Regions from separate parts of the Streptomyces sp. NPDC057136 genome, predicted to be linked through region 3. Evidence: riboswitches for the same ligand, from Rfam matches in the RefSeq annotation. Region 3 holds a riboswitch; each other region holds the start of a gene.
What was found. Region 3 has a riboswitch for cyclic di-AMP ahead of ACFT7S_RS11695 (C40 family peptidase). Riboswitches for the same ligand answer to the same signal wherever they lie in the genome.
Positions count from the first base shown of each region.

Region 1: it holds a riboswitch for cyclic di-AMP, as region 3 does, so the genes downstream of both, ACFT7S_RS20400 (transglycosylase SLT domain-containing protein) here and ACFT7S_RS11695 (C40 family peptidase) in region 3, are expected to answer to the same signal.
Region 2: it holds a riboswitch for cyclic di-AMP, as region 3 does, so the genes downstream of both, ACFT7S_RS17760 (peptidoglycan DD-metalloendopeptidase family protein) here and ACFT7S_RS11695 (C40 family peptidase) in region 3, are expected to answer to the same signal.
Region 4: it holds a riboswitch for cyclic di-AMP, as region 3 does, so the genes downstream of both, ACFT7S_RS13720 (M23 family metallopeptidase) here and ACFT7S_RS11695 (C40 family peptidase) in region 3, are expected to answer to the same signal.

Region 1 is NZ_JBHUUV010000016.1:74,418-77,898, reverse strand. Features, by position in the region: gene ACFT7S_RS20405 (GNAT family N-acetyltransferase) at 1-223, opposite strand, end outside; gene ACFT7S_RS20400 (transglycosylase SLT domain-containing protein) at 330-1,160, opposite strand; cyclic di-AMP (ydaO/yuaA leader) riboswitch at 1,165-1,351, opposite strand; partial or broken gene ACFT7S_RS20395 (carbon-nitrogen hydrolase family protein) at 1,650-2,154, opposite strand; partial or broken gene ACFT7S_RS20390 (transposase) at 2,146-2,331, shown strand; gene ACFT7S_RS20385 (DUF5988 family protein) at 2,370-2,576, opposite strand; gene ACFT7S_RS20380 (ATP-binding protein) at 2,682-3,481, opposite strand, start outside.
Region 2 is NZ_JBHUUV010000013.1:6,939-10,419, reverse strand. Features, by position in the region: gene ACFT7S_RS17770 (STM4011 family radical SAM protein) at 1-154, shown strand, start outside; gene ACFT7S_RS17765 (SGNH/GDSL hydrolase family protein) at 140-994, opposite strand; gene ACFT7S_RS17760 (peptidoglycan DD-metalloendopeptidase family protein) at 1,182-2,177, opposite strand; cyclic di-AMP (ydaO/yuaA leader) riboswitch at 2,183-2,341, opposite strand; gene ACFT7S_RS17755 (alpha-galactosidase) at 2,630-3,481, opposite strand, start outside.
Region 3 is NZ_JBHUUV010000007.1:116,808-120,288, reverse strand. Features, by position in the region: gene ACFT7S_RS11705 (ATP-dependent Clp protease proteolytic subunit) at 1-365, shown strand, start outside; gene ACFT7S_RS11700 (hypothetical protein) at 373-681, shown strand; cyclic di-AMP (ydaO/yuaA leader) riboswitch at 1,033-1,218, shown strand; gene ACFT7S_RS11695 (C40 family peptidase) at 1,223-1,693, shown strand; gene ACFT7S_RS11690 (LysE family translocator) at 1,711-2,352, opposite strand; gene ACFT7S_RS11685 (LysR family transcriptional regulator) at 2,425-3,342, shown strand; gene ACFT7S_RS11680 (ATP-binding protein) at 3,361-3,481, opposite strand, start outside.
Region 4 is NZ_JBHUUV010000009.1:17,659-21,139, reverse strand. Features, by position in the region: gene ACFT7S_RS13725 (PP2C family protein-serine/threonine phosphatase) at 1-729, shown strand, start outside; cyclic di-AMP (ydaO/yuaA leader) riboswitch at 1,014-1,167, shown strand; gene ACFT7S_RS13720 (M23 family metallopeptidase) at 1,179-2,222, shown strand; gene ACFT7S_RS13715 (aldo/keto reductase) at 2,386-3,330, shown strand; gene ACFT7S_RS13710 (PrsW family intramembrane metalloprotease) at 3,336-3,481, opposite strand, start outside.

The DNA of each region.
Region 1 (3,481 bases), on a different contig from region 3:
GATTCACCCGGCCCAGCACCTCGTCCCCATCGCCCACCAGCACATGGAAATAGCACAGCCCGTCGGCCTGTTCGGCCAGGAGGCTGCTGTGCCGTGCGTCGAATCGTGCGAAGTACTCGTCGCCGCGGTCCGGAACCGAGGCGCCGAAGTAGGCCCGGTTCTCCTGCTCGAAGGCGAGCAGGGCAGCGGCGTGGTCGTGGCGCAGGAGCTGGAGTTCGGGCATGGGCGCGAGTCTTCCACGGCCCGCGCATACGCGGAACTGCCGGGTGGTGAGGGCCCGTCGGACCCTCACCACCCGGCAGTTCTGAACCGCGGCCGATGCCAGGGGATCAGTAGGCGCCGAATACGTTGTCGATGGAGCCGTACTTGTCGGCGGCGTAGTTGCACGCGGCGGTGATGTTGGCGACCGGGTCGAAGATATCCGTCGACGTACCGGGCACGTGGTACGCCTGGAACGTCGGGTCGATGACCTGGAGAAGGCCCTTGGACGGAGTGCCCGCGGTGGCGTTCGAGTCCCAGTTGTTGACGATCTGCGGGTTGCCCGAGGACTCGCGCATGATGTTGCGGTGGATGCCCTCGTAGGTGCCGGGGATGCCGTTCTTGGCCATGACGGCCAGCGATTCCTTGATCCAGCCGTCGAGGTCGTTCGTGTACGTCGCGGCCTTCGCGGTCTTCGCGGCGGCGGGGGCGGCGGTCTTCGCGGCCGGCGTGCTCGACCGCTCGGAGCGGTCGGCGCGGTCGCTGCCCGCAGCGGCGCGGTCGGAGGACGAACCGGAAGCCCTGGCTGTGGCCTTGGCGCCCACGGTCAGCTTCAGACCCGGGCGAATCAGAGCCGGATTGTCACCGATGGCCTTCTTGTTGTCCTTGTACAGCCTCTGCCAGCCGCCATCCAGGGAATGCGCATCGGCGATCTTGTGCAGGGAATCACCCTTGACGACGGAATAGCTGGTGATCCCGGCCTTCTGCGCGGTGATTTCCTTGGCAGGGGCGGCCGCCGGGCCCAATGCCTTTTCGGCGGCGACCGATTGTGCCGGCGCGGCGGAAGCGGTGGTGGCGCCGATCACCGGAAGAGCGAGGATGGCTCCGCCTGCGGTCACGGCGACGAGACCGCGGGTCAGGGGGCTGGACTTGGTACGGCGGTGCTTACCCATCGTGGGCATGGTGAATTCCTCTCCGGCGCCTACGAGGTGAGCTGTCGGGTTCAGGCTGGAGATGCCTGGCCGCAGGTGCATGCGACTTAACCCCGAGCCGTTCCGCATAACGGATCGGCGACTTACCTGGGTCCCCCGCTCCTGCCGGGCGTGAGTGGTCTGGGTTTCCGGACGGCGGCAGGATTCGGCGTTCCATCCGGATTGAGGGTGACCGTAAGCGAGAAAAGCCGAAGGGGACAAGCCCCGAATTCCGGATCACAATTCATTTGCAAGATCGACGAACGGGATCGCCGGTGAATTCACCCGAACCGCGAAGTCAACTCTCTTCCCGCAGAAGGGATGCGGGGCACAGGTCAGGAACCTGTCAATCCCGGACGTGACGCTGGCCACTGAGTCCGAAAAGGGCGATTTGCGTGAAGAGAGTGAACGCAATTCGGGCGAAAAGAATGCTATGAGCTATAGGGGGTTATTGCTGAGAAAAGTCCGTATTGGGTTCATTTATTTACCTTGTGTATGGATTGGTCCTGCGGGGTCGGCTGGAACGCCGCCGTACATCGGCAGAGGGATCCGGTGGCCGTAGCGTGCGAGCTGGTCCCACGGCCGGTTGAGTCCGGCGGAACCGTACGTACGGACCCGCGTGACGGTGTCGAGATCGAGGACGTCCACCAGGACCTCCTCGCCCGCCCCGGCCTGCTGGCGCACGATTCCCTCGGGATCGACGATCGTGCTGGCGCCGACGCCGGCCGGGTCGGCCGCGTTGAGATTGACGACGTAGAGCTGATTGGTCCAGGCGTTGGCGCGCGCAGACCAGTTCCATCTCCCGGTCCCGCGTCGTGGTGAGGGTGGGCTGGAGGATGACTTCGGCGCCGAGCCGGGCCAGCTGCCTTGCGGTCTCCGGGAATGATCCGTCGTAACAGATGGCGAGACCGGCGCGGCCGATTCCTGGCAGGTCGAAGACGACGAACTCGCTTCCCGGGCTTGCCTGTTCGTAGGAGGCCGCCACGGCGGCAGACCACCAGCATTCGACAAGCAGCTCTACAAACACCGCAACGTCGTCGAGCGATGCTTCAACCGGCTGAAGCAGTACCGTGCGATCGCCACCCGGTACGACAAAACCCACGAATCCTACGAGGCCGCGATCACCATCGCCTCACTCCTACTCTGGATCCAACCCCTTTGAAGACACGACCCAGGGCCTGTCGTTGTCGACGGCTGCGGCTAGCCGGGTACTTCCGTGCGCTCCCACCATTCGTAGACGGGCAACTGACCCTCGGAAGTCTTCTCCTGACGGTCCGTCGCCTTGAAGTGTTCGTACCCGCCCCGGAACGGGATCTTGACGTCGGGCCCGGGTTCCGTGACGGAAACGATCCGCTCAGGGAGATCGTCGGGGCCGCCTTCGAGGACTGCTTTCGTTTCGTTGGCCATGGAAGGAAAGTCTGCCCGGAGAGCTGCCCGGCTCCTCCATGACGCGCCGACGGTGCGGCATCGTACGGGGAGGGCGCCGGGCAGTCCGGGCAGTCCGGTATCCGCTCAGGTCCGTGCGTGGGTGGTGATGTCGGCGGTGAACTCGGTGATGACGGCCGGGGTGACGGTCGGCCGGCACTGGCTGAGGGCGGCGAGATAGTCGTCGGTGTCCGCGCCGGCCTCGGCGACGTCGCGTTCGAAGGCGGCCTGGGCGGCGGTCCGGGCCGCGTGCTCGATGTCGGCCGGGGTGAACAACTCGCTCGCCACGACCAGCGCGTCCACGTCGACGTCGTCCCGCCGGGCCGAATGGCGCGACCAGATCGCCGCCCGGGCCGCCGCGTCCGGGGTGCCGATCGGGACCAGGTAGTCGAAACGTCCAGGACGGAGGAACGCCGGGTCCAGCGAGCGGATGGAGTTGGTGGCGCACACCAGCAGCCGCTCGTCCCGCTCACGGAAGCCCGGTATGAGTTTGAGGAGTTCGTTGGTGACGCCGTGCATGCCGGGCTCCGGACGCTCTCCTCGTACGGGAGCTATCTCCTCGACCTCGTCGATGAAGACCAGCACCCGTTCCAGCTCCGCGATCCGGGCGAAGGCCGTGCGCAGTGCGGCGGCGAGATTTCCCTCGTCGGCCAGGCGGGACGGCAGCAGTTCGACGAAGGGCCAGCCGAGGCGGGAGGCGATGGCCCGGGCGAAGGTGGTCTTGCCGGTCCCCGGTGGACCGAACAGGGTGATGGCGCGGGGCGGGACGACGCCGTGGCGGGCCGCACGCTCGGGTTCGGCCAGTGGCATGACGACACGGCGCTCGATGAGGCTCTTCTCCGCCTCCATGCCGGCCACCTTGTCCCACAGATCACCGGACAGCACCC
Region 2 (3,481 bases), on a different contig from region 3:
GCGCGGCTGTCCCCTCGCCGTCTGCGACTGCCATATCGGCTATGTGCACCTGGAGACGCTGCCGCTGTACGACGTCTTCGCGGGCGGCGTACTGGAACGGATACCGTCCCGGCGTGCTCTCCCTGTTCTGGAGCGTGCGCTAGAGCGGCAGTAGGTCCGGGCGCTTGGCCTCGACGTGGTCGCCTGACGATTCGCCGCGCAGCCGTCGCCCGATCCAGGGGACCAGATACTCGCGGGCCCAGTGGATGTCGTCGCGCCGGTCGTCGAGCGGGCGGCGCAGGGCCTGCGGCGGCCATGCCTGGTCGGGGTCGGCGGGCACCTCGATGCCGAGGACCTGGGCGGCGCGGAGCGCGACCCTGGTGTGCCCCTCGGGCGACAGATGCAGCCGGTCGTCGTCCCAGGCCCGGCGGTCCTGCACGGAACGCAGCGACCACAGGTCGAGGACCGGGCAGTCGTAGCGGTCGGCGATGGAGCGCACATGGGCGGTGTAGGTGGCGATCTTGCCCCGGAGGTGGCGCAGCACCGGCATGTGGCGGGGGTCGAAGCCGGTGGTGATCATGACGGTGCCGACCGCGCCGGCCAGTTCGGCGACGGCGCGCTCGAAGCGCTCGGCCACGTCGTCGGGGTCGCTGCCCGGCCGGAGGATGTCGTTGCCGCCCGCGCAGAAGCTCACGAGGTCGGGTGCCAGTTCCTTGGCTCGCGGGACCTGTTCCTCGACGATCTGGTCGAGGAGCCGTCCGCGTACGGCGAGATTGGCGTACCGGAAATTGCCGTGCCGCGATGCGGTGAGGCCCGCCCCCTCGTCGGATACCGGGAGCTGATCCGCCAGCAGCACAGCGAACCGGTCCGCCCAGCCGACAAAGGTTCCATCGGGGCCGGGGTCGCCGACGCCCTCGGTGAAGCTGTCGCCAATCGCCGCGTACGACCCTATGACGCTCTTGACGCCCATGACGTCCTGGAGACCGCGCTGATTGAGTTTCGAATCGTCTGCCACAAGGACTTATCCTGCACCTACGAATGTGACCTACGCGACCGTAATAAGGGGTTGACGGGTCGTGAGATAGACCACCCGGTCAGTTTTTGGTAAAGCCGGAATAAGTGGCGGCCCCCGCAGAACCGGTGAGAACGCGAAGAAGGGCGGTGCGCCGCCGGCGCACCGCCCTTCTTCACTGCTGCTCGTCTCAGATGGAGACGCCGTGCTGACGCAGGTACGAGACCGGGTCGACGTCCGAGCCGTAGCTCGGGCCGGTGCGGACCTCGAAGTGGAGGTGCGGGCCGCTCGAGTTGCCGGTGGAACCGGAGAGGCCGATCTGCTGGCCGCCGGTGACGGTCTCGCCGACCGACACGTTGAGCGAGGTCTGGTGGGCGTACTGGGAGTACATGCCGTCCTCGTGCTTGATGACGACCTCGTTGCCGTACGAACCGCTCCAGCCGGCCGAGACCACGGTGCCGGGGCCGATGGCCCGGACGCTGGTGCCGGAGGCGGCCTGGAAGTCCGCACCGGTGTGGTAGCCACTGGACCACATCGAGCCGGAGGCGCGGTACGGCGTGGTGACGGTGGCGTCGGCCACGGGGGTCGTCCAGCCGGAGCTGTTGCTCTCCGAGGCGCCGGTGGCGGCGCTGGTGTTCGTCGAGGCGGCCGACTCGGCGGAGGAGGAGGCCGAGTTGGAGGACGTGTCCGCCTTCGGGGCCGCGGCCTTGGAAGCGGTGGCCTTGGGGGCAGCGGCCTTGGGAGCAGCGGCCTTGGGAGCAGCGGCCTTGGGAGCAGCGGCCTTGGGAGCAGCGGCTTCGGCGGAGCCGGACGCCTTGGCGCCGAGCGTGAGTTCGGTGCCGGGGAAGATCAGGCCCGGGTTCTCGCCGACGACCTCGCGGTTGTCCTTGTACAGCTTCTGCCAGCCGCCCTTGATCTTCTGCTCGGCGGCGATCTTCGACAGATAGTCGCCGGCGGCCACGGAGTACGTCTTCGGGGCGGTCTTGGACACGGCGGCGGGCGCGGTGTGCGCAGCGGCGACCGAGGCTGCCGCGGGCTTGGCGGCGGGCGCGGCCTGCTCCGCGGCGTGCGCTCCGGTGGCGCCGATCAGCGGAAGAGCGAGGACTGCGCCGCCGGTCCCGGCGGCGAAGATGCCGCGGGCGATCGGGCTGGACTTCGGACGACGGTGCTTACCCTGTGCGGGCATGGGGGAATTCCTCTCCGGCGCCTGCGAGGTGAGCTGTCGGGTTCGGGCTGGAGATGCCCGGTCGCGCTGGCGCGACTTCACCCCGAGCCGTTCCGGATTGCTCCGGACCAGCGGCTTACCTGGGTCCCCCGCTCCTGCCACGCGTGAGTGGGTGCGGATTCCGGGCGGCGGCAGGATTAGGCGGTCCGTCCGGATTGACGGTGACCGTAAGCGAGTAAGGACGGCCGGAACAAGCCATGTCCGACGCACCGGAATGCGAGATTCAATTCCGGCGCGGATTTCCGGTCACACTGCGTGGATTACGGATCTTGGCATTCCGTGCGGGGGGCGGAATGCCCGTCGGCCGGGCCACCACGCACCGTCACGGATATGATCCCGCTCACCAGTCGACCACCATCTCCCCCATAAGCAGGGCATGTTCTGCTAAATGCACCAATACGGACATGCCCCGATCACGGCGTACGGCGGAGCCTCAGCACCCTCGCGTCGAGATCGCCCCGGAGCCCGGTATCCACACCCTGATGGAGCAGCACCGAACCCTCGTACACCGCACCGGTGTCGAGGCACATGTACCTCGCCGAGGGGTCGAGCCCGCGCAGGCGAAGCGCAGGGGGTCGCTCCCCGTACCTCTGTGCCTCCAAGTACATGAGGACGACGACGTCCTGCCCGTACACGTACTGGACCGCACTGAGCCCGCCGCGTGGAGGCCGCAGCCGGTACAGCGCGCCCCGCTGCACGACCGGTCGGATCTCCTTGTACAGCGCCACCCAGCCCCTTGCCTCGGCCAGCTCCTCCTCGCTCCATTCGGTGAGGTCGCCGCCGACGCCGAGCACTCCGGCCATGGCACTGACGAACCGGAATCCCAGTGAGCTCACCCGGCCGTTGAGCTGGGTGTTCGGGCTGTCCGTCACCCAGGCCGCCATCACCCGCGCCGGATGGATCTGCCCGAAGCCCTCCTGGATGGCGAGCCGGTCCAGCGGGTCGGTGTTGTCCGACGTCCACACCTGGTCCGTGCGGGAGAGGATGCCCAGATCGATCCGGCCTCCGCCGCCCGAGCAGGACTCGAAGGCGACGCCCGGATGTGCCGCACGCAGCTGGTCGAGCAGCCCGTACAAGGCCTCCACGTGCTCGACCCACAGCTTCTGCGGATACTCCTCGCCGGGCCAGCCCGCATCCGTGAAACACCGGTTGAAGTCCCATTTCACATAGTCGACGGGGGCGCCGGAAAGCAGGGTGTCCAGCTGTTCCCAGAGGTACGCCCGCACATCGGGCCTGGCCAGGTTGAGCACCAGCTGATTGCGGAA
Region 3 (3,481 bases):
CCTGCGAGGTGGAGACCTTCTGCCTCGGCCAGGCCGGCTCCTCCGCGGCCGTCCTGCTCGCGGCCGGCGCGCCGGGCCGGCGACATGCCCTGCCCGGCGCCCGGGTAGTCATTCAGCAGCCCTCCCTGCCCGAGGCCGTGCGGGGCCAGCCCTCCGATCTGGAGATCGAGGCACGGGAGTTGATGCGCGTGCGCGAGATGCTCACGGGAATGCTGGTCCGGCACACCGGCCGGTCCGCGGAGCAAGTCACCGCCGACCTCGACCGGGACACCATCCTCGACGCCACGGCCGCCAAGGCGTACGGGATGGTGGACCACGTCATGGAGAAGCGCAGTCCGTCCCAGCCGCCGCACCCCGCGAGGTGAACCGCCGATGCTGCCACCGGAGTTCCCGCCGCTCCCCGCACTGACCCGTGCCGAGGGGGAGTTCATCGACTGCTACCTGGAAGTGCTCGACCAAGTGGGCCGGATCAACCCGGCCCGCGGCAGCGACACCTACAGCGCGCTCCGGGCTGCGCAGGCGCTGGCCTCCCGGGCGGGAGCGCTGCGTGACGCCCTCGTCTCCATGCACGAGCGGGGCGAAACGCAGATCCATGCGGGCACCCTGGCGCGGGCGTTGCGGGTGCTCGACGGGGAGCGGCGCGCGGAGCGGGTCACCGTACCGCCCGTCGGCACGAGTTGATCAACTGCTTCCCCGACTCCCCTTCCCGACCGGCTCTTCGCGCACACTCTCCCGACACGCCCGGCACTCGGAGCGAATTCCCTCGCTCGTTCGGCGTAGACCGTTCCCCTTTCGAGGGACAGCTCAACTTGTGCAATGCGTGCGGGCCGTGAGCGGAATTCAGCGCTCCGCCGCTGGTACGAGGCCGGTCGGGAAGCTCGCCTCCCGACTCAAATCCACCCTGTCCACCCAAATGGATCATTCGTGACGAGCCTCACATAACACCGATTCAACTCAGAAAACAGACACCGAGTGAGTCAAGATCCCTGGGACGACAAGCCCCCGCCACCGCGGCGGGGCGGTCCGGGCGGACGCCGAGTCCTGCCGCTGTCCGGATGACTGGTCGACAGGAGTGGATCGGCAGGAGTGGAGGACCCGAGCACAACGGGTCGACCGGGTGACCGGCCGTCCCTCGGGGTGAAGCCGCCATGTGCGGCCGGGCAACTTCGCCAGCCCGAACCCGACAGGTCATCCTTCACAGGCGGCTGACGAAGGGTTGCGCATGTCTGCGCAGGTTCGTGTCCCGTCACTTCTCGCCCGAGCCGGTACGGCCTCGGCACTCACTCTCGCCATCGGCACCACCATGCTGGCCCCGGGCATCGTGAACGATGCCGAGGCCGCCACCCATTCGACGAAGGCGCTCAGCATCGCCGCCTCGAAGAAGGGTTCGCCCTACCAATACGGTGCCGCAGGCCCCCGCCGGTTCGACTGTTCGGGGCTGACGCTGTACTCGTTCAAGAGGGTGGGCAAGAAACTTCCCCGCACGGCCCAGCAGCAGTACAACAAGACCCGCCACATCTCCTCGTCGCAGCGTAAACGCGGCGATCTGGTCTTCTTCCACTACGGCCGCAGCGTCTACCACGTGGGCATTTACGCCGGCCGCGGCCGGATCTGGCACTCCCCGAAGTCCGGCTCCGTCGTGCGCCTGGAGCGAATCTGGTCCAAGAGCGTCTGGTACGGGCGGGTGCGCTGACCGGCGCCCCTGCTGTCTCAGTGCAGCAGGGGCCCGCCCACCAGCACGAGCCCGAGCGCGGTGAGCGCCGCGCCACTGCCGCCCTCGATCGCCCTGGCGGTACGCGGCCGACGCAGCCACCGGCCGAGCCGGTCCACGAGCAGGGCCACGGCCGGGAACCAGATGAGCGCCAGCAGCACGACGACCGCGGCGAGAAGCAGTGTCCTCGGCAAGGGCGGCCGGCCGTCCGGAACGAACTGGGGCAGCAGGCTGAGGAAGAGGACGGGCGCCTTGGGGTTCAGGGCATTGGTGAGGAACCCCTGACGCAGCGAGCGCCCGAGCGCTTCGGGTGTCTCCCGCGGTGCCGTGTCCTGATCCGCTCCGGCCGTCGCCGGGCGCCGCCGTATCGCGTACAGCGCGCTGAGTCCTAGGTAGAGCACGTACGCGCCGCCGAGCAGCTGGACGGTGCGGAAGAGCACGGGCATCGTCACCAGCACCGCGGCGAGGCCCGCCACGGCGAGCGCGGTGTGCACCAGCAGACCCCCGGCGACTCCCAGCGCGGTGGCCACCCCGGCCCTGCGCGAGGCCAGGGCATTGCGTACGACCACGGTGAAGTCGGCGCCCGGCAGCGCCACCATTCCCGCGGCGACTCCGGTGAAGGCCAGCAGTTGTGCGTCCATGGGTACACCATGGACGCACCGAGCCCTTAGCGTGTACTTGCAATCTTCTGGGTCTGCCAAAAGGAATGCTTAATGTACGACCCGACGCGCCTGGCGGCGCTGGTGGCGGTCGCCGAGGCGGGTTCGATCACGCGTGCCGCAGCCCGTCTGGGCTACACGGCCCCCGCACTCTCCCAGCAGCTGGCCAAACTGGAGCGGGAGGCCGGTGCGGAGCTGTTGGTACGCCACCACCGCGGCGCACGGCTCACGGCGGCGGGTGAGCTGCTGGCCGGACGGGCTCGGAGGGTGCTGGACGAGATGAACCAGGCCCGCCACGAGCTGGCGCGGCTTGCCGGGCTGTCGGGCGGGCGGCTGAGGGTCGCCACCTTCACCACGGCCGGCATTCATCTGCTGCCTCCGGTCCTGAGCGCGTTCCGGCGGGCCCATCCGGACGTCGAGCTGACCGTCACGGATCTGGAGCCGCCAGGCGGGGTCGCCGCCGTGGCCTCGGGCGAGGTGGATCTCGCGCTGACGCACGCGTATGAGCCGGCTGTCGCCGATCCGCCGCCTGCGGGGGTCACCGTCGAGCCGCTGCTGGTCGAGGAGCTGGTCCTGATCACCGCCGTCGGGCAGGTCCTCTCGGAGGGCACGGGGCGGCTGCCGGTCACGGAGCTCGCCGGCCGTCCCCTGATCAGCAGTGCGCCGACGCATCCGCCCCGGCGCGGTGTGGAGAGGGCCCTGGCCGAGGCGGGGGCGACGCCGGCCGTGGTCTGCGAGTCCCCCGGCTACGCGCTGGTGTGCGCACTGGTCAGTGCGGGGCTCGGGGCGGCCGTGGTGCCGGAGATGGTCGCCGCGATGTCACCGACGCCGCTGGCGGTGCGGCGGCTCGACCCCGCCGCCTTCCGGCGGACCATTTCGGTGGTGCACCGCGGTGACCGGGCGACCGCGGCGGCAGCGACCCTGACGGCGCTGTTGCGCAGCGGCTTCGGCCGCGCGGCCGCTGGGCAGTGATGGACCGTTTCGGCGGGGTCAGCTCTGGACAGGGACGGTCCACGGCAACGCGATCGAGACGGTCTTGCCCCCGTCGGCCGTGGGGCTGACGGTGAGCCGCCCGCCGCACTCCTTGGCCAGACAGCGGATGATGACCATG
Region 4 (3,481 bases), on a different contig from region 3:
GCACGGTACGAGGCGGCTCAGGCGGACGAGTTCGTCGGCGGTGACCTGTTCGCCGTCGTGGACACTCCGTACGGGGTACGGCTGGTGGTCGGGGACGTACGGGGCAAGGGTCTTGACGCGGTCGGGGCGGTGGCGGTGGTCATCGGGGCGTTCCGGGAGGCCGCCGAGCAGGAGCGCTCTCTGGAGGGCGTGGCGCAGCGCCTGGAGCGGGCGCTGGCGCGGGAGCGGACGCGGCGCGGCGGGCTCGATGCCATGGAAGGGTTCATCACCGCCGCACTCGCCGAGATCCCGCCCGGGGTCGGTCTGGTGCGGCTCGTCAACCGGGGGCACCCCGAACCGATCCTGCTGCACGCCGACGGAAGGCTGGACGTGCTCGTGTCGTCCTCGCCCGCGCTGCCGCTCGGGATGGATCTGGGTGTGTGGCCGGACCGGTCGGAGGAGTGGCCGCTGCCCGCGGGGACGACGCTGCTGATGTTCACCGACGGCCTCTCCGAGGCACGCGACGCGGCCGGGGCCTTCTACGATCCGGCTGCCCGGTTGCGGGGGCGGATCTTCCCCGGGCCCGAGGAGCTGCTGTCCGCGCTCACCGACGACGTACGCCTGCATACGGGCGGTCTGTCCACGGACGACATGGCGCTGCTCGCGGTCGGCCGGCCGGCGGAGGGGCAGCCCGAGCGGCGGCGGACCGTGAAGATCGTGGGCCGGGGAACCCCCGGGGGAGCGGAATGAGCCAGTCGGTGACGGGCCGTCGGCGGGCGCCGCGCGACCGGTGCTGCGGAGCGGGGCCACCGTCCGTAACCGAAGGGTGCCCCTCCGCATAACATTTGACGCAACGTCAGAAATCGGATGGCGGACGAGGGGTGTTCAACTCGCCCGATTGCACCCGGTTGTATCCCGGTAAGTCCAGGCCGAAGTCGCGAATGATCACTCGGAACAGCTTGGAATCGGACCCGTCCGTCTATTAACGTTCGATAACGCAGCGCGGTCGTCCCAGTCGTCGTAAGAGGCGGCACCGTGCGCGAGCGCCGAATTCCGCAAGGAAACCGGGGAACCACCTACATGGGGTGAATCGGGCCACCTGTGTCTCGCGAGAGGCAGAGCGGCCCGTAGGAGACCTTCCTGCTCCGAACCCGTCAGCTAACCCGGTAGGCGAGAAGGAAGGAAAGGAGTGCGCCCACGTGGCGTCCAACAAGCCTGCCCCCGAGGCCCCGTCACCCTTCGGCACCGATACTCTCGGTGCCCAGGACAGGACCTGGGAGGAATGGAATCCCACCGAGGAGTCCATCCGGCCCGTTCGCGGCAGGCATCGCGTAGCCAAGCAGCGCGGTCTCGCTCGTAGCTCCACCGTCCTCGGGGTCGGCGTCATCGCGGCAGTCGGTGCGGGTGGCATGGCCACCGCTCAGGGCAAGCCGCCGGTCTCCATCTCTCTTCCCGATTCCATCGCGGACAATCTGCCCGACGCCAAGTCCCTTCCCGGCGTCGGCTCTTTGATGTCCGACGACTCCGACGCGAAGGACACCGCCACGGTGGCCGCGTCGTCCCCGCTCACCACCGCCGGCATCACCACCGCGGAGGCCGAGCAGGGCACGACGGACGCCGGAGAGGCGCTGCGCACCCGCATCCTCCAGCAGGCCGAGCAGCAGCAGGCCAGCGCCGACGCCGAGGCCAGGGCCGCCGAGGAGAAGGCGGCAGCCGAGAAGGCCGCCGCCGAGGCCAGGGCCCAGCAGGACGTGGCCGAGGCCAAGGTCGCCGCCGAGAAGAAGGCGGCCGAAGAGGCAGCCGCGCGCAAGGCGGAGGCCGAGCGGCTCGCCAAGCTGGCCGCCAGCTTCACCCTGCCGGTCTCCTCGTACACGATCACCTCGACCTTCGGTCAGTCCGGCCCCATGTGGTCCTCCGGCTACCACACCGGCCTCGACTTCGCGGCGGGGGCGGGCACACCGATCAAGGCCGTGCACGGCGGGACCGTCACATCGGCCGGCTGGCACACTTCGTACGGCTACCACACCGTCATCGAGCTCGACGACGGTACCGAGGTCACGTACAGCCACCAGTCCTCGATGAACGTCACCGCGGGCCAGAAGGTCAACACCGGCGACGTCATCGGCCGCGTCGGCGCGACCGGCAATGCGAGCGGGGCCCACCTCCACCTGGAGGTCCACACCCCGGGCGGCTCGGGCATCGACCCGATGAGCTGGTTGCGCAGCAAGGGCCTCCCGGTCTGAGACCCGGCAGTTGAGACACCGCGTCCCGTTCCCCGGACGCACCTGAACCCCGGCAGCCCTGACGCACACCCCCCGACGTCAGGGCTGCCGGTTTGCCGTTTTTTGGGGCGCTTTCGCGCCGGGAAACGGAATAGCGCGGTTCGGTGACGGGGTTGAACCACCCATGACTTCTCTCCGTACGCTCGGCTCCTCCGGCCTTCAGGTCTTCCCCCTCGCCCTTGGTGGCAACGTTTTCGGCTGGACGGCCGACGAGACACAGTCCTTCGCCGTGCTGGACGCCTATGCCGCGGCGGGCGGCAACTTCATAGACACCGCCGACTCGTACTCGGCCTGGGTGCCGGGCAACGAGGGCGGCGAATCGGAGACCGTCGTCGGCAAGTGGCTCGCCTCGCGCGGCAACCGCTCCGAGATCGTCGTCGCCACGAAGGTCGGCGCCCACCCCTCGTACAGGGGGCTCTCCGCCACCACCATCAAGGGCGCGGCCGAGGAATCGCTGCGCCGGCTCGGCACCGACCACATCGACCTCTACTACACGCACTTCGACGACGAGACCGTCCCCGTCGAGGAGATCATCACCGCCCTCGACCAGCTGGTGAAGGACGGCAAGGTGCGCGAGATCGCCGCTTCCAACATCAGCCCCGAGCGGCTGCGGGCCTCGCTGGACTTCTCCGAGCGTGAGGGCCTGGCCCGTTACGTCGCACTGCAGCCGCACTACAACCTCGTCTCACGCGACACCTACGAGGGCGGGCTCCAGGACACGGCCGCCGCCGCCGGCCTCGCCGCCGTCCCGTACTTCGCACTGGCCTCTGGTTTCCTCACCGGCAAGTACCGCGCGGGCGCCACGGTCGACAGTCCGCGGGCCGACAAGGCGGGCCAGCACCTGGAGTCGGAGCGCGGGCAGAAGGTTCTCGCCGCGCTCGACAGCATCGCGACGGAGCGCGGAGCGGAGATCGCGACCGTCGCCCTGGCCTGGCTGGCCTCCCGTCCCACCGTGGTGGCACCGATCGCGTCGGCCCGTACGGTCGAGCAGGTGCCCGCGCTGGTCGCGGTCGCCGGCCTTCAGCTGACCGAGCAGGAGCAGGCGGCGCTGACGGAAGCCTCCGCCTGACGCACTCAACGCACCTGACGGCGAGGTGAGTCGTACGGGTGTGGGTGGTGCGGGTGTGAGTGGTACGGCGGCTGTTGGTACGCACGCTGCTGGTACGGCGGCTGTTGGTACGGGAATCCGGCGGGCGGGGCTGCCCGGTTCAGGTACGGGT